DNA from 3 places in the Bacillus sp. SRL543 genome. Region 3 is predicted to be linked to each of the others. Evidence: predicted binding sites of a transcription regulator. Region 3 holds the regulator's gene; each other region holds the start of a gene.
What was found. Region 3 encodes LexA, which represses DNA repair genes until DNA is damaged. Its sites were predicted from a motif close to CGAACATATGTTCG; they were not measured.
Positions count from the first base shown of each region.

Region 1: AC4E8B_RS17035 (Y-family DNA polymerase) is a predicted target of LexA. The motif match lies at 6,137-6,150, and genes of this name have one in related genera.
Region 2: uvrB (excinuclease ABC subunit UvrB) is a predicted target of LexA. The motif match lies at 7,411-7,424, and genes of this name have one in related genera.

Region 1 covers NZ_OZ481794.1:3,314,157-3,324,254, reverse strand. Annotated here, with positions in the region: gene namA (NADPH dehydrogenase NamA) at 59-1,075, opposite strand; gene AC4E8B_RS17060 (glycosyltransferase family 2 protein) at 1,159-2,301, opposite strand; gene proC (pyrroline-5-carboxylate reductase) at 2,357-3,202, opposite strand; gene AC4E8B_RS17050 (MBL fold metallo-hydrolase) at 3,780-4,745, shown strand; gene AC4E8B_RS17045 (SDR family NAD(P)-dependent oxidoreductase) at 4,758-5,552, shown strand; gene AC4E8B_RS17040 (YqzH family protein) at 5,785-5,991, opposite strand; gene AC4E8B_RS17035 (Y-family DNA polymerase) at 6,265-7,524, shown strand; gene AC4E8B_RS17030 (YolD-like family protein) at 7,537-7,872, shown strand; gene AC4E8B_RS17025 (hypothetical protein) at 7,934-8,080, shown strand; gene AC4E8B_RS17020 (iron-sulfur cluster biosynthesis family protein) at 8,241-8,567, shown strand; gene AC4E8B_RS17015 (hypothetical protein) at 8,944-9,492, shown strand; gene AC4E8B_RS17010 (alpha/beta hydrolase) at 9,568-10,098, opposite strand, start outside.
Region 2 covers NZ_OZ481794.1:4,128,397-4,138,494, reverse strand. Annotated here, with positions in the region: gene AC4E8B_RS21155 (PAS domain S-box protein) at 207-1,628, opposite strand; SAM riboswitch class I at 1,957-2,056, shown strand; SAM riboswitch class I at 2,185-2,287, shown strand; gene AC4E8B_RS21150 (methionine ABC transporter ATP-binding protein) at 2,525-3,556, shown strand; gene AC4E8B_RS21145 (methionine ABC transporter permease) at 3,546-4,196, shown strand; gene AC4E8B_RS21140 (MetQ/NlpA family ABC transporter substrate-binding protein) at 4,213-5,043, shown strand; gene AC4E8B_RS21135 (M20 family metallopeptidase) at 5,082-6,293, shown strand; gene AC4E8B_RS21130 (alpha/beta-type small acid-soluble spore protein) at 6,335-6,613, opposite strand; gene AC4E8B_RS21125 (CsbA family protein) at 6,853-7,086, shown strand; gene uvrB (excinuclease ABC subunit UvrB) at 7,671-9,650, shown strand; gene uvrA (excinuclease ABC subunit UvrA) at 9,658-10,098, shown strand, end outside.
Region 3 covers NZ_OZ481794.1:2,039,606-2,049,703, reverse strand. Annotated here, with positions in the region: gene tkt (transketolase) at 1-1,481, opposite strand, end outside; gene AC4E8B_RS10335 (DUF896 domain-containing protein) at 1,661-1,900, opposite strand; gene AC4E8B_RS10330 (YneB family resolvase-like protein) at 2,030-2,677, opposite strand; gene yneA (cell division suppressor protein YneA) at 2,693-3,025, opposite strand; gene lexA (transcriptional repressor LexA) at 3,184-3,807, shown strand; gene AC4E8B_RS10315 (DUF4257 domain-containing protein) at 4,061-4,342, shown strand; gene AC4E8B_RS10310 (DL-endopeptidase inhibitor IseA) at 4,548-5,090, shown strand; gene AC4E8B_RS10305 (helix-turn-helix domain-containing protein) at 5,250-5,783, opposite strand; gene AC4E8B_RS10300 (hypothetical protein) at 5,892-6,299, opposite strand; gene AC4E8B_RS10295 (hypothetical protein) at 6,503-7,024, shown strand; gene AC4E8B_RS10290 (hypothetical protein) at 7,107-7,352, opposite strand; gene glnA (type I glutamate--ammonia ligase) at 8,206-9,540, opposite strand; gene AC4E8B_RS10280 (MerR family transcriptional regulator) at 9,577-9,981, opposite strand.

The DNA.
Region 1 (10,098 bases), 1.3 Mb from region 3:
ACCTTCCGTCCTGCTCGTCTTATGCTAGTCGGGGCTGGGCAAGCGCCCTCCGCTTTTCTTACCACCCTCTATCATATTGTTTCGGGGGTTCGATTTCGGTGCCGAGCTGTTTGGCTGCGGTTTTTGGGAAGTATGGATCGCGGAGCAGCTCACGTGCGATGAAGATGAGGTCTGCTCTGTCGTTCTGCAGGATTTCTTCAGCCTGCAGTCCGGATGTGATCAGGCCGACGGCGCCTGTCGGGATGTCTGCCTCACTTTTGATAGTTTCGGCGAATTTGACCTGGTAGCCGGGATAAGCGTGAATGCGGGCCGGCACGAGTGCTCCGGAGCTTACATCGATCAGGTCGATGCCCTGTTCCTTCATCCAGCGCCCGAACGTGACATAATCTTCGATATCCAGTCCGTTATCATTGTAGTCGCTTGCTGATATCCTCACAAAGAGCGGTCCGTCCCAAACAGCCTGGATGCTGTCGATGACTTCACTCAGGAAGCGGTAGCGGTTTTCTGCAATCCCGCCGTATTCATCTTCCCTGAGATTGGATAGGGGAGATAGAAACTCATTGATCAGATAGCCGTGGGCCGCATGGATTTCGATAACCTCGAATCCGGCTTTCTTTGCACGGACAGCACCTTCCTTAAAGGCTTCAATCGTTTCTTTAATCTCTTGTTTTGTCATTTCTTTCGGTGTTTTCATTTTTTCATTGAAAGCAACGGCAGATGGCGCAATGATTTCGCCCTCAATAACCGCTTTTCTGCCTGCATGCGCCAGCTGGATGCCGGCACGGGTGCCATGCTCCTTCATCATGCCTGTCAGCTGCTGCAGCCCCTCGATATGGTCATCGCTCCAGATCCCGAGATCCTGGGGAGAAATGCGGCCTTGCGCTGTTACAGCCGTCGCTTCCACAATGATCAGCCCGACTTGTCCGACAGCCCTGCTTGTATAATGGGTCAAATGCCAGTTCTCTACTTTTCCATCTTCATTATGGCTGGAATACATGCACATCGGCGCCATGACGATGCGGTTTTTTAGTGTAACATCTTTCACTGTATACGGAGAAAATAGCTTTGTGTCCATAATTGCCTCCTTCTTATTTCGTGCTGCTAAGCACTTTTAGTATAGCAGGGGGCAGAAGGGAAGGAAAAAGAAAGCGCTCGCGCTCATTTATTTTTTGAGCGAAGCTCCTTCAGGCTGTATTTTGTACCGCGCCAGATGATGCCTCCCCTCTTAAAGGTCAAGAAACTCGCGCGCATGATGCTGTAAATGAACAGAAGCGCTGTTAACGGAAAAACGAGAAAAAGCGCAGGTGAAAAGGGAGTCATTCGGTTTGAAATCATTGTATAGAGGCATCCCAGCAGAATGATATTTGCGGCACTGAGTCCCATGATCAGCCGATCCGGCGAAAAAACGGCAAAGAAGGGAAGCACTTGGGAAATGAAAGTGCCGGCAATGGCGAGGACCACCATGCTGATCCGGTAATGAAGGCCCGCGAATGTATTTTTCTCAAGGCCTTTCAATGCTTCTCCAAGGCTTGTATACCATTCGACTTCGAGCAGCTCCAGTGCAGCGGCGATTTTCTGCCTGTACCCAAGCCTCTTCACCAGCATCCCGAGCATCAGATCATCATCGGGCCTCATCCTGATGGCTTCGTGTGTGCCTGCTTCTTCATAAGTGTTCTTGGAAATAAGGTTAAAAGCGCCGATTCCGATCCCCGTTTTGGACTCCGGGCTATTGGCCAGCCAGGGACGTTTATAATAGGAGAAACCGAATAGGAAAAAGCCGATGAACGCCTTGAGCCAGAAGCTGTGCGCCTTTAAAGCCGGAGCAGCTGTGAGATGATCGAGCCTCTGGCGGAAGAAATAGGAAAGTGCTCTTCCTGCTGCATCTTTCCGGAACATTACATCAGCATCGGTAAAGAGGAGGATATCTCCCTTTGCCATTTTTGCTCCCTTGCAGAGCGCATGGTTTTTTCCAAGCCAGCCATCAGGCAGGGCATTGATATGAAGCACCCTGATCCTTGCATCTTCCTGCGCGAGCTTTTCCATGATTTTTCCGGTGCTATCCTCTGACCGGTCATTAACAAGTATCCATTCCAGGTGCCTGTAATTTTGCGCCAGCTGGCTGCGGATGCTCGCTTTAATTATGGCTGCTTCGTTACGGGCTGCTGTGACAATTGACAGAAGAGGGCCGGCAGCCAGCTCTGCTTCATCTTCAAGCCGGTCAAGCCTCCGCAAGCCCAAAAAAGCATCAGCCAGGGCACAGATCCATATGATGATGCAGAGCCCAAGAAGAATGGTCACCATTTTTTTCACTTCCTCCCTGTTTTTTGCTCCATTTTAAGGAAAGGGGAGAACATGTTCAACTTCGGCTATTCTTCTGCCGCAGTTCCTCTGTAATCGCTTTGCCAAGGCGCCCGGACTGAAGTGCCGCTTCTTTGATGCATAATCTGAAAGCCTCCTGGACGCCATGGCTGTCGAGCACGCGGATCCCGGCCTCCGTTGTGCCTCCCGGGCTGGTCACATTTCTCCGCAGCTCTTCCGGATCTTTATCAGAGCGGGCGAGCATGGCCGCTGCGCCTGCCAGTGTCTGGATGATGAGCTCCTTTGCTACCCGCTGATCAAGGCCGGCCTCGGCTGCGCTTTTCTCCATTGCTTCCGCCAAATAGTAGATATAGGCAGGGCCGCTCCCCGACAGGCCGGTCACTGCGTCCAGCTGTTCCTCTTCTACAAAAACCGCCGTCCCGACAGTCTCGAAAATTTCCTTGGCGAGTGCGGCCTGCTCTTTGGTAGCTTTAAGGTTTGCCGCCAGGGCAGTGGCCGATTTGCAGACTGCAGCCGATGTGTTTGGCATGGCCCTTATGATGGCAGGCTTGAGGCGGGAGAGCCTTTCAATGCTCTTCATCGGCACGCCTGCAAGGACGGAAATGATCAGCATACTTTCGTCCAGATAAGGTGCAAGCCGCGCCATCGCTTCTGCCGCATCTTTTGGCTTCATGGCCAGGATGACTGCTTCCGCTTCGGTAATAACCTCCTCCATACTGTGGGTGGCGTGTACGCCGTATATGCATGCCATTCTTTCAAGCCGTTCTTCATTGCTTTTATTGGTCACATAAATACTCTCGGCTTTCACGAGCCCGTTTTCTATCATGCCTGCAATCAGGGCTTCAGCCATGGATCCGGCCCCGATGACCGCCAGTTTTTTCATAGTGGTTCATCCTTTCTGTTTTTTGATCAGTAAAAAATAAAAAGCCCTCCGTCCAGTAAAGGACGAAAGGCTTTGCTTCCGTGGTACCACCTTCATTCACCAGTCCGTTTGTTCAGGGCTGGTGCAGCTTAGGCCCGTTAACGCCGGGACGGGACGTCAGGTTTTCCTGACAGCTCATAAGGTAGGTTCAATGTTCAAGCGGGCGGTGAAGCCTTTCAGCCGGCGGGCTTCACTCTCTTTCGCCATTTCCCATTTACTGGCCCTATTCAACGCTTCGTTTTTTATAAAAAAGATGTTTTTGTGATTATGCAAGAAAAAGAGCGGCCCGTCAATAGGCTTTCATCATGATTTTTAAAATCCCTTAAGAAAAGTTATGTGAAAATAATGACAATTGTATAGAATGAAGTTAAACTTACAGTATATACTGTCTGTGGATTCTCCGAAGTATACATAGATTCTGTGTTTTTTCCGGTATCGGCATTCTTTATCTTCCACTGAAATGATGGTGCTGCTGGAGAAGCCAGTGTTTTTATATCCATTACCTTTATTTAAATATAATTTCAAGGAGTTAAGAAAAATGGCTGAATGGAAGAATGATATCGCGAAATTAGTCATCCCCACCCCTTTTCCAGTTGGAGATGTGAATGTTTACCTGATTAAAGGCGACAGGCTGACTTTGGTGGACGCCGGCCCCAAAACAGAAGAAGCATGGGAAGCACTGAACCATCAGCTGCAGGAGCTGAAGCTGAAGCCGCAGGATATCGAACAGGTGATTCTCACCCATCACCATCCCGATCATGCCGGCCTGCTTGATTATTTTTCCCCTGAACTTGAGGTTTACGGACATCCGGCAAATGAACGCTGGCTGAACAGGACAGAGGCCTTTTTTGATATGCATGACCGCTTTTACAGGGGGCTTTTCCGCGAATTTGGCATTCCGGATGCTTATTTGCCGTTCATTGCCCTGATGAAGAAAACGCTTAGATTCTCCTGCAGCCGCTCTCTTACCGGCTCGATTTGCGAAGGCGATGAGCTGCCCGGCCTGCCGGGCTGGAGTGTGGTGGAAACCCCGGGGCATGCACAAAGCCATATAGGTTTGTACCGCGAAAAGGATGGCACCTACATCGGGGGAGACCATTTGCTTGCCAGTATTTCCCCGAATCCCCTCCTGGAGCCTCCGCTTCCTGGAGAAACAGAACGTCCAAGGCCGATGCTTCAATATAATGACTCACTGAAAAAGCTGCTGGAAATTCCTATCAGCCTTGTGTATTCTGGTCACGGCCCTGAAGTGAGCGAAGTTCCTCCGCTGATTGAAAAGAGGCTCGGCCGCCAGCATGACCGGGCAATGCAGGTCAAAGGATGGCTTGAGGAAGGGCCGCTTACTGCCTTCCAAGTATGCCAGAGGCTGTTTCCCGCCGTTTATGAGCGGGAGTTTACCCTGACTCTCTCGGAGACAGTAGCCCAGCTTGACTATTTGGAGTCGTTAGGGGAAATTGTTATTAAGGAGGAAGACGGCGCCTTCTTTTATACAATTGCTGAATGAGGTGGTTTTTTGCTGTCAGGACGTCTTAATGAAAAAAATATTGTCATCACCGGGGCATCAGGAGGCATCGGAGCGGAAATGGCTGCCCTTTGCGCAGAAAGAGGAGCGAGGCTGTGGCTTTTGGCGCGGAATCAGGAAAAGCTGGAGGAGATTGCCGGTGCACTTGGAACCCGCTATGGCGCTGAAGTGTATACAGACCGGCTGGATGTTTCTGATACAAAGGCGGTCCAGTCCGTTTTCGCCAGGATTCTGGATGAGTGGGGACATGTTGATGTGCTCGTGAACAATGCCGGTTTCGGGGTTTTCCGGGAAGCGCACGAAGCGCCGATCGAGGAAATAAAGGGGATGTTCGATGTTAATGTCATCGGGCTGATGGCCTGCACGAGCATGGTCCTCCCTTCTATGAGAAGCAGGAAGAGCGGGCATATCATTAACATCGCTTCCCAGGCAGGAAAGATCGCTACGCCAAAGTCAAGCGTGTATTCTGCCACGAAGCATGCAGTCCTCGGCTACTCGAACAGCCTCCGGATGGAGCTCGCCGATCTGGGAGTACATGTGACGACAGTCAACCCGGGCCCGATTGCCACTAATTTCTTTAATATTGCAGATGAAAAAGGAACTTATGTGAAAAATGTCCAGCGTTTCATGCTGCAGCCGCGCTATGTGGCAGAAAAAGTGGTGGATGCGATGCTGACCGGCCGGCGGGAAATCAATCTCCCGCGCTGGATGAATGCCGGCAGCACCATCTATGCCCTTTTCCCGCGCCTTTTTGAAAAGGCCGGCCGGCGCGCATTCAATAAAAAATGAGTGCGGTTTTTTTGGAGGGAATTGTAATAGTCCCGCCAGTTTTGCAGAGTTGCTAATAAAAACGGAAAGTTGCTAATAAACGGGAAAAGTTGCTAATAAAACCAGAAAGTTGCTAATAAACTGAAAAACTTGCTAATAAAAGTCAAAAATCCGCCTTTCGCCAAACAAACAGGGCCCTCCAGCAGAGGGTCCTGTTTGTTTTTCAATTGAAATACAAGTTTTCTTTCTATTCTCAAAAGTAAGGAGATCCGGTTACAAATCCATAAACCGCATCTTCGACTATTTCATGCAAATCCGCTTCTGCATCATTATTTTTCTTCTCCTCAATACTCCTGTAAAGTTCTTCAAATTCCCTGCTTTCAGGCTTGATTAAGCTGCTGTCATGGCCATACTGGCCAAGGCAGCCGGCCGCCATCTTATATATCAATTTTCTGTCCATAAAGTTTCCTCCCTCTTTGCCAGTATAGCCATTCTCTCTGCAATTGGAAGCCCCAGTCTGCCGGCTGCAAAACACTGGAAAAACAGCATATCGTCTGGCAGGCAACCCGAAATCAAGAAATTCGTCGTAAAATTTCCATTGAACACGAACGCATATTCGCTTAATATAGTGGGTATAATGAATTAGAACAGGTGTTCCTGTTGGGTCGTCTGAAGATGAAGCTAATTGGACCGCCAAGAGGAATGCAGCCAAGCACCAAGGGAGAGAGAAGAAATGATCGATTACAGCACGATGCCGAACAACCAAATATTATGTGTGGATATGAAAAGCTTTTATGCAAGCTGTTCCGCTGTGATGGAGGGCCTCGACCCGCTTGAATGCTATCTTGCTGTAGTAGGTGATAAAAAACGGAAAGGAAGCATCGTCCTCGCCGCCTCCCCGCGGATGAAAAAGGAATTTGGCGTCAAGACCGGCACCCGCTATTTCGAAATCCCAGATGATCCCCGCATTATGGTAGTAGAACCGAAAATGGCCACCTACCTGAGAATTTCCACCGAGATCACCCGTGTATTCCACCGCTACGTCCCAAAGGAAAGCATCCATACTTACAGTGTAGATGAAAGCTTCATCAAAGTGGATGGGGCAGCGAAGCTTTGGGGAGGCGCCTATACCATTGCCGAGAAAATAAAGGATGATATTGAAAGGGAGTTCCAGCTGCCCTGTGCCATCGGCATCGGCCCCAATATGCTGCTCTCCAAGCTGTGCCTTGATCTGGAGGCGAAGCAGAAGGGGATTGCAGAATGGACATACGATGACGTCAAGGAAAAGCTTTGGAAGGTTTCACCCCTGAGGGAAATGTGGGGCATCGGGAGAAGGGTGGAAAAGACCCTGAACGGGATGGGCATTTTCACGGTCGGGCAGCTGGCCCGCTATGATCTGGAAGCGCTGGAAAAGAAATTCGGGATCATGGGGAACCAGCTTTACCACCATGCCTGGGGCGTTGATCTTTCCGACATCGGCGCGCCCATCATGGAGGGGCAGATCAGCTTTGGGAAAAGCCAGATCCTGCTGCGCGACTATAAAGATGAAGGGGAGATCAAGCAGGTGATCCTTGAAATGTGCGAAGAGCTGGCAAGGAGGGCAAGAAACCACCGCAAAGCAGGAAGGACAGTCAGCTTTGGCGTCGGGTACAGCCAGGATGAATTCGGGGGCGGCTTCTACCGGTCGCGCACCATCGCCCAGCCGACAAATGTCACCATGGATATATACAAGATCTGCCTTGAGCTCTTTCAGGAAAATTACTCCGGGAAGACGGTCCGGAAAATTTCAATGGCCCTCGGCAATATCGTGGATGACCATGAATTCCAGCTCAGCCTTTTTGACCTGAACAGCTGGAAAAGCCGTGAGCTCGGATACACCGTCGACAGCATCCGCCGCCGTTTTGGATCCGGTGCACTGCTGCGGGCGATATCCTATACTGCGGCAGGGACAGCCAAGCATCGGGCCACACTGGTCGGAGGCCATAAAATGTAAGGAGGCAGAGATATGATCCGGGACAGGGGAAGGATAAAATGGACGTCGATGATGCTCCCTGAGCATGTAAAGCTGCTCCGCGACTGGGCGAAAGAAGACACCTATGAAAAATCAAAAGAACTGGATGAGCAGCAGCTTGAACAGATGAATGAGACGCTTGCCGAAGCGATGGAGTTCGGCCAGGCGGTTGCCATCACGCACTTCCGGAACCGGCGTCATGAACTCGTAATCGGAAACATTCACTATTGGGATGAAATCAGCCAAAAGCTTCATGTCATAGACCATTTTGGCGAGGTCCACCGCATCCCGCTGAACACGGTTGCGGATGTCAGGGCAGCAGGGGAATAGCGGCAGGAAAAGAGAATGGATTTGCGCAGGGGGAGCACCTTAAAGGCAGGAGGTGTTTCTTATGCCAAGAGGCAAAGAGCTTGAGCAGCTGCCTATGTCCAATATTGCTCCGGGAGCCGGGGCGGATAAAGGGAAGTTTAACCGCCATTCGCTCAGCGGAATAGAGCGGAAAGAACAGCCCCGTCCGGAAGATGCCGGGGGAAAATAGCCTTAGCCCGGAGACGGGGCCGCCATCTTCCGGGTGATTCCACATGCAGCCGGGCCTGTTTTATCAGCAGGGAAAAAGCGGAAGTGCTGAGCACGTGAAAAGGTGGAATGCCTGCTTTATGCTAGAATGGGATTATGAAACGAAAGCAGGTGATTTTCCCATGAAAATTGCAGTCACTAGAACAGCACAGGAAAAACTCAAAGAAAAAACAGCGGGAAAAGAAGGCTATTTAAAATTAAAATATGATACAGAAGGCTGCGGCTGTGTTGTCAGCGGTGTCAGCGCCTTATGGCTGGTGGATGAAGTGGATTCCGGCGACAGGGAAATCAGCACCGATGCCGGCAGCATCTTTATAGAAAAATCCAAAATAGTCTTTTATGATGAAAGCATGACAATTGATTATTCCAGCCAAGCGGGCTGCTTTCAGCTGAAAAGCCCGAATCAGTACTTAAATCCGAGAATGAGCTTTATTAACAAGATTTCCTGAGGCAGGCCGCAATGCGGTCTGTTTTTTTGGTTGTATAGGAATTTATAAATTGTAAGTTTTGGGGATAAGTATCAATTTTTGATCCACGTCCAGCAGCAGCGCCTGCCCCTGGAGGTCACAAGCCATTCCTGCCAAAAAGGCAAAGAGCGCTTTTCTGGCAGGATCGTCTTGTGCTTGCCTGGGGGTGAGCAAGGCGGGATGGGATTTTCCTGTGCTTTTGAATCAGAAACACCGGCAGAAGACGGGCAAAATGGATTTTTTTATAAATTCAGGTTTCAAAAAAGCCGTATAAGGCTAGAGAATCATAGCGCTGCTTGGCGCATGTTACATGCTGTTTCCGCATTTAATGATAGAAGGAACTGAAGGGGGCGGGAGAATGAAGAAAAAGGCAGGCTTATGGATCATGCTGGCGGCCATCTTCCTTGCAGCATGCCAGCCTAAATCCTTCGAGGAAGCGATGAGCACAGAAGTGCCTTTCAATGTGCAAAAGGTGATACATAAAGAAAAAGTGAAGGGCGGAACAATTGTTTTGTATCTGACAGAGCAGGAGCGGGAAGCAGACAATGGGGCGGAAAAGGTGCAGGCGGTTGCCGCAGCCTATCTTCAGGAAAGCAAGAAGGCCGGCTGGAAGAACGCGGGCCATAATCATTGGGAATATGAGCAGAATGATCATATGACGGTCTATCCCGAAACCTTCTATCAATATGACACAGAAGGCAATTTAAAGCATAAAGTGCCGGTCGTGTTTGGCCGGATCCGGAACGATGATATAAAGGCAGTAGAGGCGGGAAAGAAGGATGCATTCGAGCCAGCGAAGCTGATTGAGACAGAAGACGGGCGCTTTTACTTTGCGGCCGGTGAGTTCGAACTTGTGAGGGGCCTGTCTGCCGAAGGAAAAGCTGTCATACAGCAGAGAAACAGATAAGGAGATGCACGGCAATGATGCTAGGCCAGTGAATAGAGAAGGGAGGAGGCTTTAAGGAGCCTCCTCCCGAACTGTTTAAGAACCGGCCGCCACCGGATCTTTTTTTAAAACATAGTCCTCAAGAAATTCATCAATGGCTTTCTCATAATCATTGCGGTTCTCATTCAAGGACTGGGCATGGACCCCGTTCATGGCAAGAAACAGTTTTTTCGGGCCGGGCTTGCGCAGGAAAAGGGCCTCTGTCATGGTGGGCAGGATGAAATCATCCTTGGTGCTGTGGATGAACAGCACCGGCTTTTTGATCTGGTCGATGACAGCAATGGGGGACACTTCATTCAGGGAATATTTTTCCCTGAGGCGCAGGAAGATGTCTGCCACTGGCAGAACAAGCTGGGGCGGAAGCTTCATTTCTGTTTTCAGCCGGTAGGATAGCTGCTCCCTGAAATCCGAGAACGGGCAGTCAGCTACATAAAAATCGGCTCCGTCCTCAAGCATGCCGGCATACAGCAGCATGGTGGCAGCACCCATCGATTCGCCGTGGATGCCTAAAAGCAGGTCATCGCCTTTCTCTTTTTTCAGCCAGTGGACCACAGCCTGGAGGTCGAA
Region 2 (10,098 bases), 2.1 Mb from region 3:
TCGGTTTTGCTGTTTTCGTAAAGATCACTTGAAACACTCCCATTTTATATATCTATTATCCTAGTTTATATCGGCTGCTTAGCAGGAGTTTTTACATAGGTTTCAATGAAGTGCCATAGATTTTTAAGAAGGGACCTGCAGTTTGGAGCCAAGTTTTCCAGTGAATATAAGCAAAAAGCCCCCGGCAGGCATGCCGGAAGCTTTAATCAGACGACGGGGATCAGCAGCTTAACGATGGTCCCTTCATTTTCTTTGCTTGTAATATATATGTTGCCTCCGTGGCTTTTGATGATCCGGTTGCAGATCATAAGCCCGAGGCCAGTCCCCTTTTCCTTCGTACTGTAGAACGGTTCACCGAGCTTCGGCAGCCTTTCTTCGGGGATGCCGATCCCTTCATCCTTCACGCTGATCATCGCAAAGCTGTTGTCATGCCTGACTTCAATGCTGATCTTTCCGCCATGGGGCATGGCTTCAATCGAATTTTTGATAACATTGATGAGCACCTGCTTGATTTTATCAATCTCACAGCGGACACTGATTTCAGATAGGGAGTATTTCACATCGATCATGATGTTATAAATGAGCGCCTGTGTGTTTAAAAGGGTGACGACGCTTTTAACGATATTGACCAGATTGGTTTCCTGAACCTCTGTCACGACTGGCTTGGCGAGAACAAGGAGATCATTGACGATTTCTTCTATCCGTTCGAGCTCGGAAAGGATGACATCCGCATATTTTTCTGTTTTCCGCTCAGTAAGAAGCTGGGTAAAGCCTTTGATTGCGGTAAGCGGGTTTCTGATTTCATGGGCGATTCCTGCGGCAAGCTGCCCGACGACAGAGAGCTTTTCTGCATTATGGAGCTTTTCTTCGGTCTTTTTCTGGCCGGTCACGTCCTTGATGATGATCTGGAACAGTTTTCGGTTCTTAAAAACAGTGGGAATCAGCTGGATGGCGGCCTTTCGGGTGTTCCCGTCACTCCTGATGAGGTTCAATTCAAAGCTGACGGTCTGGTTCGCCTGGTAAAAATCCTTCAAATAGCCATGGTCAGAAGCTGATATATAGTCATACAAAGAGGCGCCGATGATTTCCTTGCTTGAAGTGAAGCCAAACACTTTCTTGCCTTCATCATTCATATAGGTCCATATACCTTTCTCGGTTGTCATGCCAATAGTATCCCGGCTGTATTCGACCAGGAAGCGGTATTTTTCCTGTGTTTCCATGTTTTCCTCTTCCATATTGACACGTTCGGTCATATCCCTGGAAATGCACATGGCTTCCTGGCTGTCGCCGAGTGTGCTGATACTGGTCTCAAGCCAGATATAGTCGCCTTCCTTGCGGCGGAACCGGAACGAAATACGTGAGCTGCTGCCCGGGGATAGCCCGCGGAATTCTTTTGTGAGGATATCTTTGTCTTCGGGGTGGCAGTAGGCAAGAATGCAGTCTTTGTAAAGCTCTTCCTGCGTGTAGCCCAAAAGGGTGCTGCAGGATGGGGACACATATAAGAAAATGCCCTCTTTCGTATGCCGTGAAATCAGGTCTGCCGAATGCTTCAGAGCCAGTTCGAGATTTTTTGCTTCAACTTTGTCCACAAATAATTCAGATTGATAGTCTCTGTTTGTTGCAATCAAACCGTTCTCCCTCCCGGAATGCAGTTCATTTTGCTCTTTTCCACTATTATACATTAGACAAGCTGGCAGAAATATAGGAGTAAACTCCCTCTTCTTGTATGGAGACTGGGGGAAATGTTGATAACTGGATAGGAAAATGTGGAAAACCTGCTTTATCCACAGCGGGAGGAGGACATTTTTTCCGAAAATCCAAAAAAGTAAGTAAGGGCTTTCAGGATTTGTGGATAAAAATTTTTAACCACATATCTGAAAAAAGGGTTTGACAGAACTTTGAAACGCGTGTAAAGTAAAAAACAATTAATTAAGCAAACAAACTTAATACGATAGCTTCTTATCCAGAGAGGTAGAGGGACTGGCCCTATGACACCTCGGCAGCGGACTGATGAACCGTGCCAATTCCAGCAGGCAGATTGCCTGAAAGATAAGAAGAGGACTGACGCTTATTATTCTGCCCTCTTCTTCTTGAAGAGGGCTTTCTTGTTTTTCAGGAATAAAAGTGCGGGGTGCTGCATAGCTATTGTATTAAATCCAATTAATTATATAGGAAAACCATAATTTCTTATCCAGAGAGGCAGAGGGACTGGCCCTATGAAGCCTCGGCAGCGGACTCTTATGAGTACTGTGCCAATTCCAGCAGGTGTGAGCCTGGGAGATAAGAAGAGACAATGCTGATGATGCATGCCCTCTTCTGTTCTCAGGAGAGGGTTTTTTAATGTTAAGAAAGTATATTTTTTCAACTTTGATTACTGTCTAGCTCCAGCGCCTACCCCCTCGAGGTCACAAGCCACTCCTCCCAAAAAGGCAAAGAACGCCTTTCCGGGAGGCCTGTCTTGTGCTTGTCGGGGGTGACCAAGGCGCTTGCGCATTTCTTATTTGATACGGAGGGAGAAACAAACATGATAGAATTCCAGGATCTCAAGAAAGTGTATGAAAGCGGAGGCCAGCAGGTTGCAGCACTGAATGGGATAGATCTTGCAATCGACAAAGGAGAAATCTTTGGTGTAATCGGCTTCAGCGGAGCGGGGAAAAGCTCGCTGATCCGCTGTGTGAATCTGCTCGAAAGGCCGACCTCAGGCAAGGTGATCGTCGATGGCCATGATCTTACATCGCTTTCGCCAAAAGAGGTAAGAGAGGTAAAGCGCAATATCGGCATGGTTTTTCAGCACTTCAATCTGCTGAACTCGAAGACGGTGTTTGCCAATGTAGCCATGCCGCTTACCCTGGCAAAGCTCCCTAAAGAGCAGGTACGCAAACGGGTAGCTGAACTTCTTGAGTTCGTGGGACTTGCCGATAAAGCTGATAATTATCCTGATCAGCTTTCAGGCGGCCAAAAGCAGAGAGTCGGGATTGCAAGAGCACTTGCTACACAGCCTTCAATCCTGCTGTGCGATGAAGCGACCTCGGCCCTTGATCCGCAGACAACAAGCAGCATTTTGCAGCTATTGAAAAAAATCAATGCGGAATACAATATCACCATCCTGATCATTACCCATGAAATGACGGTCATCAGGGAAATCTGCGACAGGGTGGCGGTGATCGAGGCAGGAAAAATCATTGAGGAAGGCTCGGTGTTCGATGTATTCTCGGCACCAAAAACACAGACAGCCCAGAACTTTGTCAGTTCTGTCATGAATGATTCAATCCCGGATTCCGTCAAGCAGCTTGTAGAAAGAAACAATGGCAAGGAAAGAATTTTCCGGATCAATTTTGTCGGCCAGTCAGCCGGCCAGCCGCTGCTCTCCAAGCTTGCCAAGAAATTCGATATTGATATAAACGTGCTGTTCGGAAATATAACCGAGCTTCAAGGCATCCCGTTTGGGAACCTTGTTGTCGAATTCCAGGGAACCGACCAGGAAGTGCAGCGCGCCCTTATGTACATTCATCAGGAAAAAGTCTCAATCAAGGAAGTGAAAGCACATGCTAGTTGATCACACGCAAATCATAGAAGCACTTATTGAAACCATTCAAATGGTGGCCTTCTCGCTCCTTTTTTCCACCATCCTGGGATTGCCGCTCGGAATCCTGCTGGTCATCACGAGAAAAGGCCATCTGCTGGAGAATCTGCCCATTTTCAACGTATTGAATGGAATCATCAATATATTCCGCTCGGTCCCATTCATCATCCTGATGGTTGCAATCATTCCGGTGACGCGGCTGCTGGTAGGAACCTCAATCGGGACGGCAGCGGCTGTCGTACCGCTCGTATTCTATGCCGGCCCGTATATTGCAAGATTGATTGAGAACTCGCTCCTCGAAGTTGACCCGGGTGTCATAGAGGCAGCGGAAGCGATGGGGGCGACACCCGGGCAGATCATCTTTAAATTTCTCGTACCGGAAGCGCTCAGTTCACTGGTCCTCGCACTGACCATCGCGACCGTCGGACTTGTCGGCGCATCCGCCATGGCAGGGGCTGTCGGCGGCGGCGGTCTTGGCGATTTGGCCATTACTTACGGCTATCAGCGCTTCGACACAACGGTCATGATCATCACAGTCGCCATCCTGGTCATCATGGTCCAGGGGCTGCAGAGCTTCGGCAATATTTTATCTAAAAGAATCAGAAGACGATAACTAGGAGGAAACATCCATGAAAAAATTATTATTAACGGCAATCATTCTGGCGCTGGCGGTTTTCAGCGCAGCCTGTTCATCATCAACAAGCGGCAAGGAAAAAGAAAAAGAAGTGAAAATCGGTGTCAGCGGGTCAGACAACCGCATCTGGGATTTCGTAGCCAAGAAAGCTGAAAAAGAAGGAATCAAGGTGGAAATCGTCCGCTTCTCGGATTATGTCCAGCCAAACATCGCCCTTGCAGAGGGAGAGCTTGATGCGAATGCCTTCCAGACTATTTCTTATTTCAACGCTTTTAAAAAGGAACATGATCTGGACCTTTCGCCAATCGCGACAACCGTTATTGCACCTATGGGAATCTACTCTGAAAAGTATAAAGATGTAAAAGATATCCCTGAAGGCGGAAAAATCGCCGTGCCGAACGAAGCAACCAATATGGGAAGATCCTTCCTGCTTCTGCAGGAAGCCGGCCTGATCACACTGCCTGAAGACTTTGACGGAAATGGCAGCATCGACAAAATCGTTGATAATCCAAAGAACCTGGAAATCGTCCCTGTAGTGGCAGGCCAGACACCGCGTGTCCTTCCAGATGTTGCGGCTTCCATCATTAATAATGGAATCGCTGTGGATGCCGGCTTCAATCCTGTTAAAGATTCCATCTTCCATGAAAATGCAACAGCAACACCATATATCAACATCATTGCCGTTAGAACTGAAGACAAAGACAATGAAACATTGAAGCGCCTCGGAGAACTTTACCAGGAAGACGATGTAGCCGAGTTCATTGAAAAAGAATATAAAGGCAGCACCATCCCGACATTCGTTCCGCTCAGTGAAATTGGAGAATAAAAACTGGTGCATGGCACCGCTAATAGGAGGAGATCATTATGGCAGCACCCGCTAAATCTGTAACCGAATTAAAGGAAAGAATCAATCAAAGTGTGGAATCGGGAAGGGAGCTTTATCTTTCAACAAGCCACCAGATCCATGAAAAACCGGAAATTGGCAACCAGGAATTTTTCGCATCCGGGCTTCTCTCAGGAATTCTTGAAGAAGAGGGCTTTGAGCTGGAGCGCGCTGTTGCCGGCCATGAGACAGCATTCTCTGCTAGGAAAAAATCTTCCAAGCCGGGTCCATCCATTGCTTTTCTTGCTGAATATGACGCTCTGCCTGGAATCGGCCATGCCTGCGGCCATAATATCATTGGCACAACCAGTATTGCGGCTGCCATTGCCTTAAGCAAGGTGGTGGAAGAAACAGGCGGAGAGGTCGTCGTATTCGGAACACCAGCCGAGGAAGGCGGCCCGAACGGCAGTGCAAAGGGCAGCTTCGTCAAGCATGGCCTGACAGAGGGAATCGATGCAGCGCTGATGATCCATCCCTCAAGCAAGACTGCATTAACAAGCTCTTCCCTAGCGGTGGATCCGCTGGACTTTGAGTATATCGGCAAGCCTGCCCATGCCGCGGCTTCACCGCACGAAGGAATCAATGCCCTTGATGCGGTCATCCAGCTTTTCACCGGCATCAACGCCCTGCGCCAGCAGCTGAAGGATGATGTGCGGATCCACGGCATCATTACTCATGGAGGCGACGCGCCAAATATCATCCCGGAATATGCAAAAGCGCGATTCTTCATCCGGGCAGCGACAAGAACATACTTAAATGAAGTTACAGAGAAGGTTAAGGCGGTGGCAGAGGGTGCTGCCCTGGCAACAGGCGCCAAGCTGAATGTGATTGCATTCCAGAATGAAGTCGACAATCTTCTATTAAATAGAACATATAATGAAGCATTCCGTGAAGTCATCGAGGAACTGGGCGAGGAAGTTGATCTGTCAGGCAGGGAAGGAATCGGTTCTACAGATGCGGGCAACATCAGCCAGCAGGTACCTACGATCCACCCTTATATCAAGATCGGCAGCGATGACCTTGTTGCCCATACCGTACCATTTCGTGAAGCTGCACGCTCGGAAAAAGGCGATGAAGCCCTGCTCACAGGTGCAAAGGCGCTGGCACAGACGGCATTCCGGCTAATCACTGAGCCTGAACTGCTTGCTTCTATCAAAGAAGAGTTCGCAAGGAACAAAGAAGCGCAAAAATAAAGGATGGAGCTGCCAATGTGGCGGCTCCACTTTTCATTCGACTATTGATTTTTGTTGAGGCTTTCCTGTGCCATCCGTATTAATTCTTTCACCATGCTGCCGCCGATCGGGCCGCCGACTTTGCCTGCCTCGCGCGATGATAGCCTGCCGTTATATCCCGGCTGAAGCGGAACGTCCTTTTCCCTGGCCACCTCATATTTTACTTCCTCCGGCGCATCTGCGCTGACTTTATAGCCCTGGTTAGCCATGACACGTGCCTTCAATGTGTCGAGGGCTTCGCGGGATTCTGGTACAAGAGGGCGCCTTCTTCTTCTGGACATCATGCAAACCTCCTTTCCGTTCATTATGGTTAGTATTTTGCAAACAGCCTTTTTCTAAGCGAAGCTTCGGCCATATAATCAGCAGCAAACAGAATCCGATGAATGAACAACAATGCCCTAAGCTAAAAAATACAGCGGATTTTTTTGAAATTGCTTGTATCATATAGTTTGAACCGCTATTCTAATGTTATACTTGTCCGCAATTCATAGTGAATCTATCATAAAGAAGGTGTGAAAAAGTGGCGCTAAAGTATCTTTCAGCTCTGCTGCTGCCCGGACTGCTGGTCATGCTGTTTACAAGGGTGACATATAATCATGTGATCGGGCTCATTCTGACTGTCGCCCTGATTGCCGCCTCCGTCTATAAAGGCTACACAGACAGCTGGGGGCTTATTGTTGTTGATGCCTTTTCTTTGACAGCCGGTTTCTGGTATGCGCAAACCATGAAACAAAGAGCGAAAAAGCGAGCTTAATTTAATTATGCCTGTCATAAACCTGCCGGAGCTGGATCCGGCAGGTTATTTTATTTTATTGCTGTGTGAGGCACGATTTCACACGAATGCCAGGATCAACATGGAACATTGACAGATCCTATTTTTCAAAGGCGATTGTCCAGCCAGAGATTTCAGTCCGTCGATATATGCTTCCCTCTCTCGACATATTCCGCGGGAAATATTCCAGCAATAACAGGCCGCAGCACTAATCAATCAAACGTTTGATTAACTATTATTCGGCAGGAACAGCGCTGTTTTGTGCTGGAAATATTTATCCCCCAATACGGAACGCTAGTACAAAAACGAATATCCGTTCGCATATTCCTGGTTTCTTTCAGGTGCTTTGTGGTAGAATGAGGATATGAGTTTTTCAGCTTCGTACAAGGCTTCAGACCTTTTTCTTCTATAATATATCTTCAGCAGGAATCATCACGTGCATTTAGGACCGTCTATTAATTAAAAGAAACAGGATCTCCAGGAGCAAGGTGCTTGCTTTCTGGTATGCCTGTCTGCAAATATAGATAAAATGTTAAAATCAACTTCTTGAACAGGAGGCTTTTTTTGTGAAGGACCAATTTGAATTAGTCTCAAAATATTCGCCGCAGGGCGATCAGCCGGAAGCCATCAGCAGGATTACCGAGGGCATCCGCTCCGGCAAACGCCATCAGACGCTGCTCGGTGCAACTGGAACCGGAAAGACGTTTACCATCTCCAATGTGATCAAAGAGGTCAATAAGCCGACATTGGTGATTGCCCATAATAAAACACTGGCCGGCCAGCTATACAGTGAGTTCAAGGATTTTTTCCCGAACAATGCTGTAGAGTATTTTGTCAGCTATTATGATTACTACCAGCCTGAGGCTTATGTGCCGCAGACAGATACATTCATTGAAAAGGATGCCAGCATCAATGATGAAATTGATAAGCTGCGCCACTCGGCGACATCTTCGCTGTTCGAACGCAAGGACGTCATCATCATTGCCAGTGTTTCCTGCATATACGGCCTCGGTTCGCCGGAAGAGTACAAGGAGCTTGTGCTCTCCTTAAGGACGGGGATGGAGATTGAGCGAAACCAGCTCCTGCGCCGCCTGGTTGATATCCAGTATGAACGGAACGATATTGATTTCCGGAGGGGGACATTCAGAGTCCGCGGAGATGTGGTTGAAATCTTCCCTGCATCAAGGGATGAGCATTGCATGAGGGTCGAATTTTTCGGTGATGAAATTGACCGGATCCGTGAAGTGGATGCACTTACCGGAGAAATTATGGGCGAGCGGGACCATGTTGCCATCTTCCCGGCCTCCCACTTCGTTACGCGCGAGGAAAAAATGAAGATTGCCATAGAGAATATCGAAAAAGAATTAGAGGGGCGCCTGGAAGAGATGCGGGAAAACGGCAAGCTCCTTGAGGCCCAGCGCCTGGAACAGAGGACACGCTATGACCTGGAGATGATGAGGGAAATGGGCTTTTGCTCAGGGATTGAAAACTATTCCCGCCACCTGACTCTCCGTCCGGCCGGATCAACGCCTTATACGCTGATTGATTATTTCCCGGATGATTTTTTGATGGTCGTAGACGAATCACACGTAACGATCCCTCAGGTAAGGGGAATGTTCAACGGGGACCAGGCCAGGAAGTCAGTCCTTGTGGATCATGGATTCAGGCTGCCTTCCGCGATGGACAACAGGCCGCTCACTTTTTCTGAATTTGAAAAGCATATCAATCAGATTGTATATGTTTCTGCTACGCCGGGCCCGTATGAAATGGAGCATACGCCTGAAATGGTCCAGCAGATCATCCGGCCGACCGGTCTTCTTGATCCGACAATCGAGGTGCGCCCGATTGAAGGCCAGATCGATGACCTGATTGGCGAAATAAATGAACGGGTAAAGAAGAATGAAAGGGTACTGATCACGACATTGACGAAAAAGATGTCAGAGGATCTCACCGATTATCTGAAGGAAATCGGCATAAAGGTACAGTATCTCCATTCAGAGATCAAGACGCTCGAGCGGATTGAGATCATCCGGGAGCTGCGCCTTGGAAAATATGATGTACTGATCGGAATCAACCTCCTGAGGGAGGGGCTCGACATTCCGGAGGTTTCCCTTGTCGCCATTCTTGATGCGGATAAAGAGGGCTTCCTCCGTTCGGAAAGGTCCCTTATCCAGACAATCGGGCGAGCTGCCCGGAATGCATCCGGCCATGTCATCATGTACGCAGACAAAGTCACCAATTCAATGGAGCTGGCCCTGAGCGAGACGAAAAGGCGCCGGGACATCCAGGAAGCTTATAATGAGGAGCACGGCATCACACCGCAGACGATCCAGAAGGAAATCCGCGACGTGATCCGCGCCACCCACGCTGCCGAGGAGCAGGAAGATTACGCTGCACCAGCCAAACCGGCAAAAATGACGAAGAAAGAACGCGACAAACTGATTGCCAATATGGAAAAGGAAATGAAGGAAGCAGCCAAGGCGCTCAACTTCGAGCGGGCTGCCGAGCTTCGTGATCTATTATTAGAGCTGAAAGCGGAAGGATGACGAACTGATGGCAATGGAAAAACTGATTGTAAAAGGCGCCAGGGCCCATAACCTGAAGGATATTGATGTCACCATCCCGAGGGATAAGCTTGTGGTGCTGACGGGGCTTTCCGGATCCGGGAAGTCATCCTTGGCCTTTGATACGATATATGCTGAGGGGCAGCGGCGGTATGTGGAATCCCTTTCCGCCTATGCGCGCCAGTTCCTCGGCCAGATGGATAAGCCTGATGTCGATGCCATTGAGGGGCTGTCGCCGGCAATTTCCATCGACCAGAAAACAACGAGCAGGAACCCGAGATCAACGGTCGGCACCGTGACGGAAATCTATGATTATCTGCGGCTCCTGTTCGCCAGGGTCGGCCGTCCTACATGCCCGATTCACAATGTGGAGATTTCCTCCCAGACAATCGAGCAGATGGTCGACAGGATCATGGTATATCCGGAAAGA
Region 3 (10,098 bases):
GGACGGATGACAGACAGGTTAGGCATCGCACGAAGTGATGCAAGCTGTTCAACCGGCTCATGAGTAGGGCCGTCCTCACCGACAGCAATGCTGTCATGCGTGAATACATAAGTAACAGGAAGTCCCATAAGAGCAGCCAGGCGGACTGCAGGGCGAAGATAATCAGAGAATACGAAGAAGGTTCCTCCGAATACCTTTAAGCCGCCGTGGAGGGCCATGCCGTTAAGCGCAGCACCCATGGCAAATTCCCTTACGCCGAACCAGATGTTGCGGCCTTCGAATGAAGCAGGGGTAAAGTCGCCTGAGCCTTTGATCATCGTTTTGTTTGAACCGGCAAGGTCAGCAGATCCGCCGATGAAGAATGGAAGATTCTGCGCGACTCCGTTCAGTGCTTCGCCGGAAGATGCGCGGCTTGCCAGGCTTGAACCTGTTTCATAAACTGGAATGTCCTTATCCCATCCTTCTGGAAGTTCGCCATCCATTGCTCCCTGAAGCTGGGCACCGAGCTCAGGGAATTCCTGCTTATAGCTGTCGAGCATAGAGTTCCACTCCTGCTCAGTCTGCGCTCCGCGGTCAGCGATATGCTTTTTGAAGTGGCTGTACACTTCCTCCGGAACATGGAAATCTTCTTCAAAGGTCCACTTGTAAGCTTCCTTCGTCAGCTTAAGCTCATCAGCTCCAAGCGGGGCTCCGTGTACGTCAGATTTTCCGGATTTATTTGGAGAACCAAATCCGATGACCGTTTTTACTTCGATCATAGTCGGGCGGTCAAGATCTCCTCTTGCTTCTTCAAGCGCATTCGCTACTTCGCTAAGATCATTGCCATCCTCAACACGGATATATTGCCATCCGTATGATTCAAATCTTTGCGCTACACTTTCAGAGAAAGAACGGTCAAGATCGCCGTCAAGGGAGATATCATTTGAATCATAAAGGACAACCAGCTTGCCAAGCTTCAAGTGGCCTGCAAGCGATGCAGCTTCGGCAGATACACCTTCCATGAGGTCACCGTCGCCGCAGATGCTGTATGTAAAGTGGTCGACTACATTATACTTGTCTTTATTGTAAACAGCTGCAAGATGGCGTTCTGCCATGGCCATGCCGACTGCCATGGCAATGCCTTGTCCAAGCGGGCCTGTTGTCGCGTCTACGCCCTTCGTATGTTTATATTCAGGGTGTCCAGGAGTTTTGCTTCCCCACTGGCGGAATTCCTTCAAATCATCGATTGTGAGACCGTAGCCTGATAAGTGCAGCAGGCTGTATAAAAGCATAGAGCCATGTCCTGCAGACAGGACAAACCTGTCACGGTTAAACCACTCAGGATTAGCCGGGTTATGGTTCATGAAACGGCTCCAGAGTGTATATGCCATCGGAGCTGCCCCCATCGGCATGCCAGGGTGGCCGGAATTAGCTTTTTCAATCGCATCGATAGATAAAGTTCTGATCGAGCTTATCGACAAATCATCAATAGATTCAAACATATACTACATCCTTCCTTTATAAAGAATCTTACTTTTTAATATTATAGCGGCTCTTAATTTTACACAACTGAGAAGCTTCTGTATAGCTTGTGCATTTTGAAAACCTGTATGTAAAAGAGAACCAAAAATAAATCCAAAAAGGGAACACATATTTATGAGTCCCTTTTTGGCATGGTGCATCAATGAAGGCGTTTCTTTTCGTCCTCGCGGAGCTTTTTGATCTTTTTCGGTGTAACATCATTCCCTTTGGGATCCATGATGGTTACACCTTTTAAGGTTGTAAGCATATTGGAACGGAAAGTCTGCAGATACTCGCTGCGAAGCTTCGTCTGCTCCTTGGCCTCTTCGGTCGTCAGTCCTGTGGTTTTTGCTTTGTTTGCCAGCTCATTGATTCTGGCCATTTTATCTTTAGGCAGCATAATAACGCTCCTTTTTCATTCATTTCATTTAGCTTTCTCTAGTCGTTTCCCCTTAAAACCCTGGTCTAAACGGCCGGAGAATACATCAAATGTTACTATAAAAAAAAGCGTTTGCCAAGGCAAACACTCTTACTCTTCCTGTGCATCTATGTATTCCTGATAGCGCCTGTGCACCGTCGCCTTGGAAATAGGATAGCCGAAGCCCCTGAGAGTTGCCGCAATCTCCGAAAATGTAAGCTTGCTGGCTCTAAGGCGGACAATTTCTTCTATTGGAACCTCAATCCGCTCCCTTCCGGAGTGCTCCCCCAGATTCTTAAGGTTCTTCTCCGGCCTGAACCCTCTGTGCACTGCCCTTTTCATGCCTCTTTTGATCTTGATATTATGCAGCTTGCGCTGATATTCTTCCACCATTGAGACAATATTAAGAACCATGGAATCTGATTCGGAAAGCTGCAGCTCCCCATTATGGGAAATGCTGTAGAGCATAGCGCCCTCTTTATATATGAAGTGAAGCAGGGCGATTTTTGCATTGCCCCTTCCGAGCCTCGTTTCATCCTGGATGAGGATGGCTTTGATCCCCTCAGTCTTAATAAGGTCAAGGAGCTCAAGCACACCGTCCCTCTCCAGGTCATACCCGCTGGCCTGTTCCCTGATGACTGCGGCTACTTCAAAGCCTTTTTCCCCGGCAAGTGCAGCCAGTTCCTCTTCCTGCCTCTCCAGTGATGTTTCCTGTGTTTCTTTTGTTGTTGATACCCTGCAATAGATTACTGCTTTCATATATGCTCCTTTATGTTATTCACCCGCAAAGTTCTGAAGGTCATCCTGCAGCTGCCTTGTATGGCTGTCCGCTTTTACCGGGATAAGGATCTGCTCACCCGCTTTGATCGTGCTGCCCGCTATTCCGTTCTCCTCTTCCACCCACATCACGAATTCTTCTGCTGACAGCTTGTGCTTTTCCGAAAATTGCTGAGACAGCCCCCATAATGTATCACCTTCATCTACTGTTACTTCTATATAGTCTTCTTCCCCGAAAATCCTGTCATATCCGGTAAGCAGCAAAGCCGACCCAAAGCTTAAAACGATAAGTATAATAGCATATGAATACTGGTTCCACAATTTTTTCATAAAAGACACCCCGTCATAAGAATATATGTTCGCATTTCGTTGAATTTATTATAAACCGAACATGTGTTTTCCGTCAACAAAAATTCGAACTTATGTTTGTATCTGTTTCGGGTACATGCTATAATTTAATCAATAATAACCATACGGGGTGCGAATACATGGCTAAAATATCCAAAAGGCAGCAGGACATACTGGAATTTATCAAAGAAGAAGTAAAGGCAAAAGGTTATCCCCCTTCAGTAAGGGAAATCGGGGAAGCGGTCGGCCTGGCGTCCAGCTCGACAGTGCACGGGCATCTCGCCCGGCTCGAAAGCAAGGGGATGATCAGAAGGGATCCGACAAAGCCGCGCGCAATTGAAATCCTGGAGCTTGATGAGACATCACATATCCCAAGGAACAATGTTGTAAATGTCCCTATACTCGGGAAGGTCACAGCAGGACAGCCGATCACCGCGATTGAAAATGTAGAAGAATTCTTCCCGCTGCCGGAAAGCATGGCACCGGCAGCCGAACAGGTCTTCATGCTTGAGATCATGGGTGAAAGTATGATCGAAGCCGGCATCCTTGACGGCGACTATGTCATCGTCCGCCAGCAGCAGTCAGCCAACAACGGCGATATTGTCGTGGCAATGACAGATGAAGATGAAGCAACCGTCAAGCGGTTCTTCAAGGAAAGGGATTATATCAGGCTTCAGCCTGAAAACTCTACAATGGAGCCGATCATCCTCCGGAATGTTTCCATTCTCGGCAAGGTCATTGGCGTATACCGCCATATTCACTGATTATATGATTCTCTCAGCCCGGGCACCTGATCGCCTGGGCTGTTTTCTGCTCAAAAAACCTTGTGAATACTAGAATAGTCGCATCTGCTGCTGCTTAGTTTTTCCTGAAGAGTAAATATGTACTATTAAATAAATCTGAAAATTCAGTCATTTTATCCATATCTTCACCCGGCAGGTCTGTTATATAATAGAAGCAACACCATGATTGACCTAAGGTCGCACCAAAAATTCCGGCTTTAGGAGTGTGAGGCAAATGTGGCAGCATGTCGTCTTCGCAATATTCATTGGTGGCCTTGTCGGCGCGGTTGGGCATCTAAAGAAACACGGGAAGCTGATCATGCCGAAAAGAACGAAGCAATTCATCTATCTCGGCTTTTTGGAGGAAATGGTATTGGGATCACTCGCCTCAGCGCTGCTTGTGCTTTCATCAGATGCAAGCTCCCTCTTGAAGGTAGCATTCCTGTCCATGCTTGCAGGACTGGGCGGTGAAGCCTTGATCCGCAGTCTTGACTTAATAAGGGCCGAAAAGAAATGAAACAGGAGGAAAAGCGGAAATTATGCTGAAACTATCACGAGTACAAACGTAAGAAGCCTCTCCCGGAAAGTTGGGAAGAGGCTCTTTTTACGCCTGAAAACTGTAAACAATCATCTGCATTTCGGTAACTTTTCTGTAACTCTTTTGAGGAGAAGGAAAGGTAATATAAGGTTAGAAAGCAAATACACTTATTGGAGGCTTTAAAATGAAAAAACTATTATCCATCCTGTTAGCCGCTGTCGCCCTGTTTACATTCAGTCTTGGCGCCTCAGCAAAATCCGCGGGCGGAGACTTAAGCAGCAAGAAAGCAATCGAACTGGCGGTTAACGCACGTGTGCATCACTGGAACAGCATGAACGGCCATATCCCATCCAAAAAGAACACAGCCTGCTCTATCAAAACTTTTCAATACAAAGGCACGGAATATCGCTACCTGTGCAGTGAAATCAATACTAAAAGCAAGCTGACCAAGTACCTTAATGAATCATTCACCTTAAATGCCATCAGCAAAGGCTACAAAAAATACAGATTCATTGAGTATAAAGGCAAGATGGCACAGCCGAATGCTGATGGCGGCAGCCTGCTTGAATGGAATAAAGCCAAAGCAAAGCTCATCTATTCCAGAAAAGATATCCGCCAGTTCGAATTTACGGTCCCTTACGGCGAAAAGCAATATGAAAAGAAAAAAGTTACGTTTGTAAAGGTCCTCGGGAAGTGGCAGATTAATGCTTTTGATGCGGTGAGATAATGTAAGGAACATGCACTGCCTTGGACGATTGTTCAAGGCAATTTCCTATTGCTTTAAAATTCCTATAAATTTATACATGGCTAATTATCGCATTCATTCTGAACTGTATTAGTTTTAAAATCGAATCGATTAGAAGATGCAATTACCTGTATTTTATAATTAAAGACCCAATGCATTTATTTTAATCCCAAATGTACCAATGCCAATTAATTCCCCATCGTCCCCAAGCAAGGGATATCCTACTATGTAATGCGTGTGTACTTCATTGTTATATTCGTATTCTGCAAATGTTCCTGATGTTTCTTTTGTATCAATCACTCTCTGCTTCAGGGATATCAGTTTTTGCGAATCGATGCAAAAACTTAATTCATCATCCCTGGCACCTATGAACTGATTAACTTCCGCCTGATTAGCAGAATCAAAGATCCATGTATACCTCAGCTCAAGGTCACTGTGTGCCAGCATGCATTTCGTCTGCGTAAACACCTCTTGAAAGGCGGCTAAATCAGATAATAACAGCGAAGGGTTAATATCCAGTACTTTGGCGATATTCCTGCTTATATCAACACTGGGATTCCTTGTTCCAGATTCAATTTGTGAATAATAAGCACGATCGATGAAAATCAGATCGGCCACATCTGCTTGAGTCATATTTTTGCTTTTCCTGAGTGTTATCAGCCAGTCACGTTTCATTTCATACCTCCCTCTTTAACATAATAAAGCCCTCCTGCAAAAATGAGAAGGGCTGGTTCAGGTCGAATGTGCAATTTTAATAAAAAAATGGCTGCCATACTGCTTGTCTTACTTGGAATCCAGATTTTGATTTAGATAAAAAAAGCTCTTCAAAGGAATCTCTTCGTAACTGCAGCCAAATTTGCTTTTAACATGGTCATTCAGCGCATACTCCAAGTTTCCTGCATAAAAATTCACTCTAACATGGCAATGTGCAAGTGCAAGATGATCAGTAAAGCTTTTTGCCAGCTGGTCCAGGTGATATATATGATCATCCAGAACTTTTTCCACTGAGTATACTTCTGCTTTAACGATATTTGATCTCATTTCATCAGATGGTACATGATCTTCCTGGGGGAAATCAGCAAGAGTACAGGCCCTTTTTTCATCAATGATAATCATCCGATAAGTTCTATCTTCCAAAAAAATGTCCCATGCTTCCAGTTCAGTCAAATTCAGTATCCTTTCAAAGTGCATGCACATAACCACCCTTTAGAATTTTCGATTTATCTATCTTTAATCCATTAAAAAAGGACATCCATTCCCTCTGAAATTTAGAAAGTAATGCCCTGATTATATATAAACCATAGGCTATAAAAATTTTCCCAACCCTCTTGATATTCCTGCCGTTAAAATATCAGGTTATAATTGTATAAATTATACAGTTGGGAGATAGATTTTTGAAGAAAATATTAACTTACGTACTCTTCATCCTATTGATAAGTTCAGGATGTTCTAATGAAAATGAAAAAAAAGACCTTCTTGCTGTAAGCCACAATTCTACAGAGGAACTGAAGACCTGGTCGCCCACACCTCATACAGTTATAGAACTGGAAGGGAAGTCTTTAAATTTATATGGAGAATCAGGAAAATACGCCCTTTCTCCGGATGTATTCAGGGTAGATACACAAGGGATACACACTTGGTATTTATGGGTGACACCAGAAGAAAAAAAGAAAATGCTTCATGAGAAAGTTACCATTAAGGGGATCAGTGAGAAAGATAAAAACGAGGAGATATACCTTGCGAACACCATGGTGGTTGATTTGTCCAGCGATGAAAAACAGAGCATGCCCTATTCGGAAAATGCATTAAAATTCGTCGCGAATATTACTCCAGTCAGGGAAGGACGCTGGAAATTAAACAGTTATGTGGACAACACACTCCTAGGAACTACTGTCACCGAGGCACAGCCAAAGTAAGGAAGAAATTCAGCCCTTTAAGGATAAAAGGGCCTTTTTTGAATTAGAAAAAGTCCTCTAGAGTGAGAAAGGTTTTTTTCCATTAAAAGAAAAAATAGAATATGCCGAAAGATAGTGACAATCCAAAGAAAATAGTCATCACCAAGTTAAAGTTATATGATCTATCTTTTTGCTTGGAATGAAGAATAGTTCTTGCCAAAGAAGCAAAAAAAATCAGTGATACCGTGGCCACAAAGAACAATTCTTTCTTACCCATAATTAAGAATGAGGTTGATGCTAAAAAGAGAAAGATGGCAGCTGCTTTTGGCCAGACCGGAGAATTATCCATTTGTCCCCTCCCTTTTTAGTGTATTATAAGCAATCTTATCGCGGTAGGAAAGAGGAAAATAAACTAACATATTGAGTAAAAAGCAAGCTATATGAGCATCCAGTATGGCCCGGCAGGACCATATCCGAATAAAAAGAAATATGAAAAGGCAAGAATGAACCAATTCGAGGACTGACCGGCTTTCTTAAGCGTCTGATTGACTCATATTCCCCACTAGAGGCACTCTGTTCGGCTTTTTTTCTTTAGAGTGCCTCATAGATTTATACTGAGTCACTCTGCCCAGCTTCTCCCGCCATCAGAGTGATTCATATTCTCCTCTTGAAGCACTCTGGTTAGCTCTTTCAGGTTTAGAGTGACTCATATCCTTATTTCGAAGCACTCTGGTTGGCTTTTTCAGGTTTAGAGTGACTCATATCCTTATTTTGAGGCACTCTGGTTGGCTTTTTCAGCTTTAGAGTGATTCATATTCTTAATTTAAGGCACTCTGCTCAGCCTTTCCCACCATCAGAGTGATTCATATTCTTAATTTAAGGCACTCTGCTCAGCCTTCCGCACCATCAGAGTGATTCATATTCTCCTCCTGAGGCACTCTAATTGGCTTTTTCAGCTTTAGAGTGACTCCTATCTTTTTCTCAAGTCACTCTAAACAGCTTCTTCCAGTATCAGAGTGACTCATACCCTCCTCTTGAGTCACTCTGACCTGTTTCTTCCACCACTAGAGTGACTCCTATCTCCCTCTTGAGGCGAACCGGCCAAATATATGAAGACTGCCCTTGAATCGTAAAAATCGGACCCCTCTTAAATCAACATAAAAAAACCCCTCAATACCAATGGTATCAAGGGGCCAAATCTATTAATACATCTGCAGGTACTGCTCGCGCTCCCAAGGGTGAACTTGTGTGCGGAACATATCCCACTCAATTTCCTTCGCTTCGATGAAGTGTTCGAAGATGTGTTCGCCAAGGGCTGAGACCATGATTTCATTGCTCTTCAGCTGTTCAAGCGCCTGGGCAAGTGTTGCAGGAAGATCTTCGATGCCTTCTGCTACGCGCTCTTCTTTGTTCATCACATAGATATTGCGGTCGACCGGTGCAGGAGGAGTCAGTTTGTTCTTGATTCCATCAAGCCCTGCTTTTAATAGAACTGCCATAGCCAGGTATGGGTTTGCTGCCGGGTCAACGCTGCGGACCTCAACACGTGTGCTCATGCCGCGTGATGCCGGGATGCGGATCAGCGGTGAACGGTTCCTTGCAGACCAAGCCACATAGCAAGGTGCTTCATAGCCAGGTACAAGGCGCTTGTAAGAGTTGACAGTCGGGTTCGTTACAGCTGTGAAAGCTGGAGCATGCTTGATGATGCCGGCGATGAACTGGCGTGCAGTGTCGCTGAGCTCAAGATTTCCAGTTGTATCGTAGAAGGAATTCTCGCCATCTTTGAATAATGACATATTGCAGTGCATACCTGATCCGTTTACGCCGAATAATGGCTTCGGCATGAATGTTGCGTGCAGGCCGTGCTTGCGGGCGATCGTTTTGACAACAAGCTTGAATGTCTGGATCTGGTCGCATGCAGTCAGTGCATCAGCATATTTAAAGTCGATTTCGTGCTGCCCTGGTGCCACTTCATGGTGGGAAGCTTCGATTTCAAAGCCCATTTCTTCAAGCTCAAGCACGATGTCGCGGCGGCAATTTTCGCCAAGGTCAGTCGGCGCAAGGTCGAAGTAGCCTCCGTTATCGTTCAGTTCAAGAGTCGGGTCGCCCTGCTGGTCAAGCTTGAACAGGAAGAATTCCGGCTCAGGTCCGAGGTTGAAGTTTGTGAAGCCTAATTCCTTCATCTCATCAAGGAGCCTTCTCAGGTTGTTGCGCGGATCCCCATCGAATGGAGTAAGATCCGGATTATAGATATCACAGATCAGGCGGGCAACTTTGCCTTTTTCAGCCGTCCAAGGGAATACCACCCAAGTGCTGAGGTCAGGATACAAGAGCATATCTGATTCCTCGATGCGGACGAAGCCTTCGATGGAAGAGCCGTCGAACATCATTTTGTTGTCCAGCGCTTTTTCAAGCTGGGAAATCGGGATTTCCACGTTTTTGATTGTTCCGAGGATATCCGTAAATTGAAGGCGGATAAATTTTACGTTTTCTTCTTCAGCAATACGTTTAATGTCATCTTTTGTGTAGTTAGCCATTAGTTTTTCCTCCCTTAAAGCACATCAATTTTATTTTTAATGGAAAAAGCGGGACATATCTCCCTGGCGGAGCGAATGCCGGTTGAATCGGCCGGCCTGCATCATTTCCTGCCTCAGGAGCTTTCTCAATTCATCATCAGATAAATCGCGCCTTACTTTTTCTGCTTGCTGCTGCACTTCAGCTGTTAATGTTTGTTCCTGCATGGCGAATAATTGCTTGATTCCCGCCATATTGACTCCCTGGTCGATCAAATCCTTGATTTCCAGGAGCTTATCAATATCATTCAAGGAAAAAAGCCGTCTATTTCCGTCAGTTCGTGCTGGAGAAATCAATTGGTGTTCCTCGTAATAGCGGATCTGCCTGGCCGTAAGCTCAGTCAGCTGCATTACAGTCCCAATTGGAAATAGCGGCATGGAACGGCGTATTTCACTGCCTTTCATCCGATTTCTCCTCCTTTACAATCATTTCTTGTGTTTATTATATGTAATGTCAGATTTGTTGTCAACTTTATGTAAGGTTTTATAACATTAAAACACAAAAAAATTTTCCTGAACGAA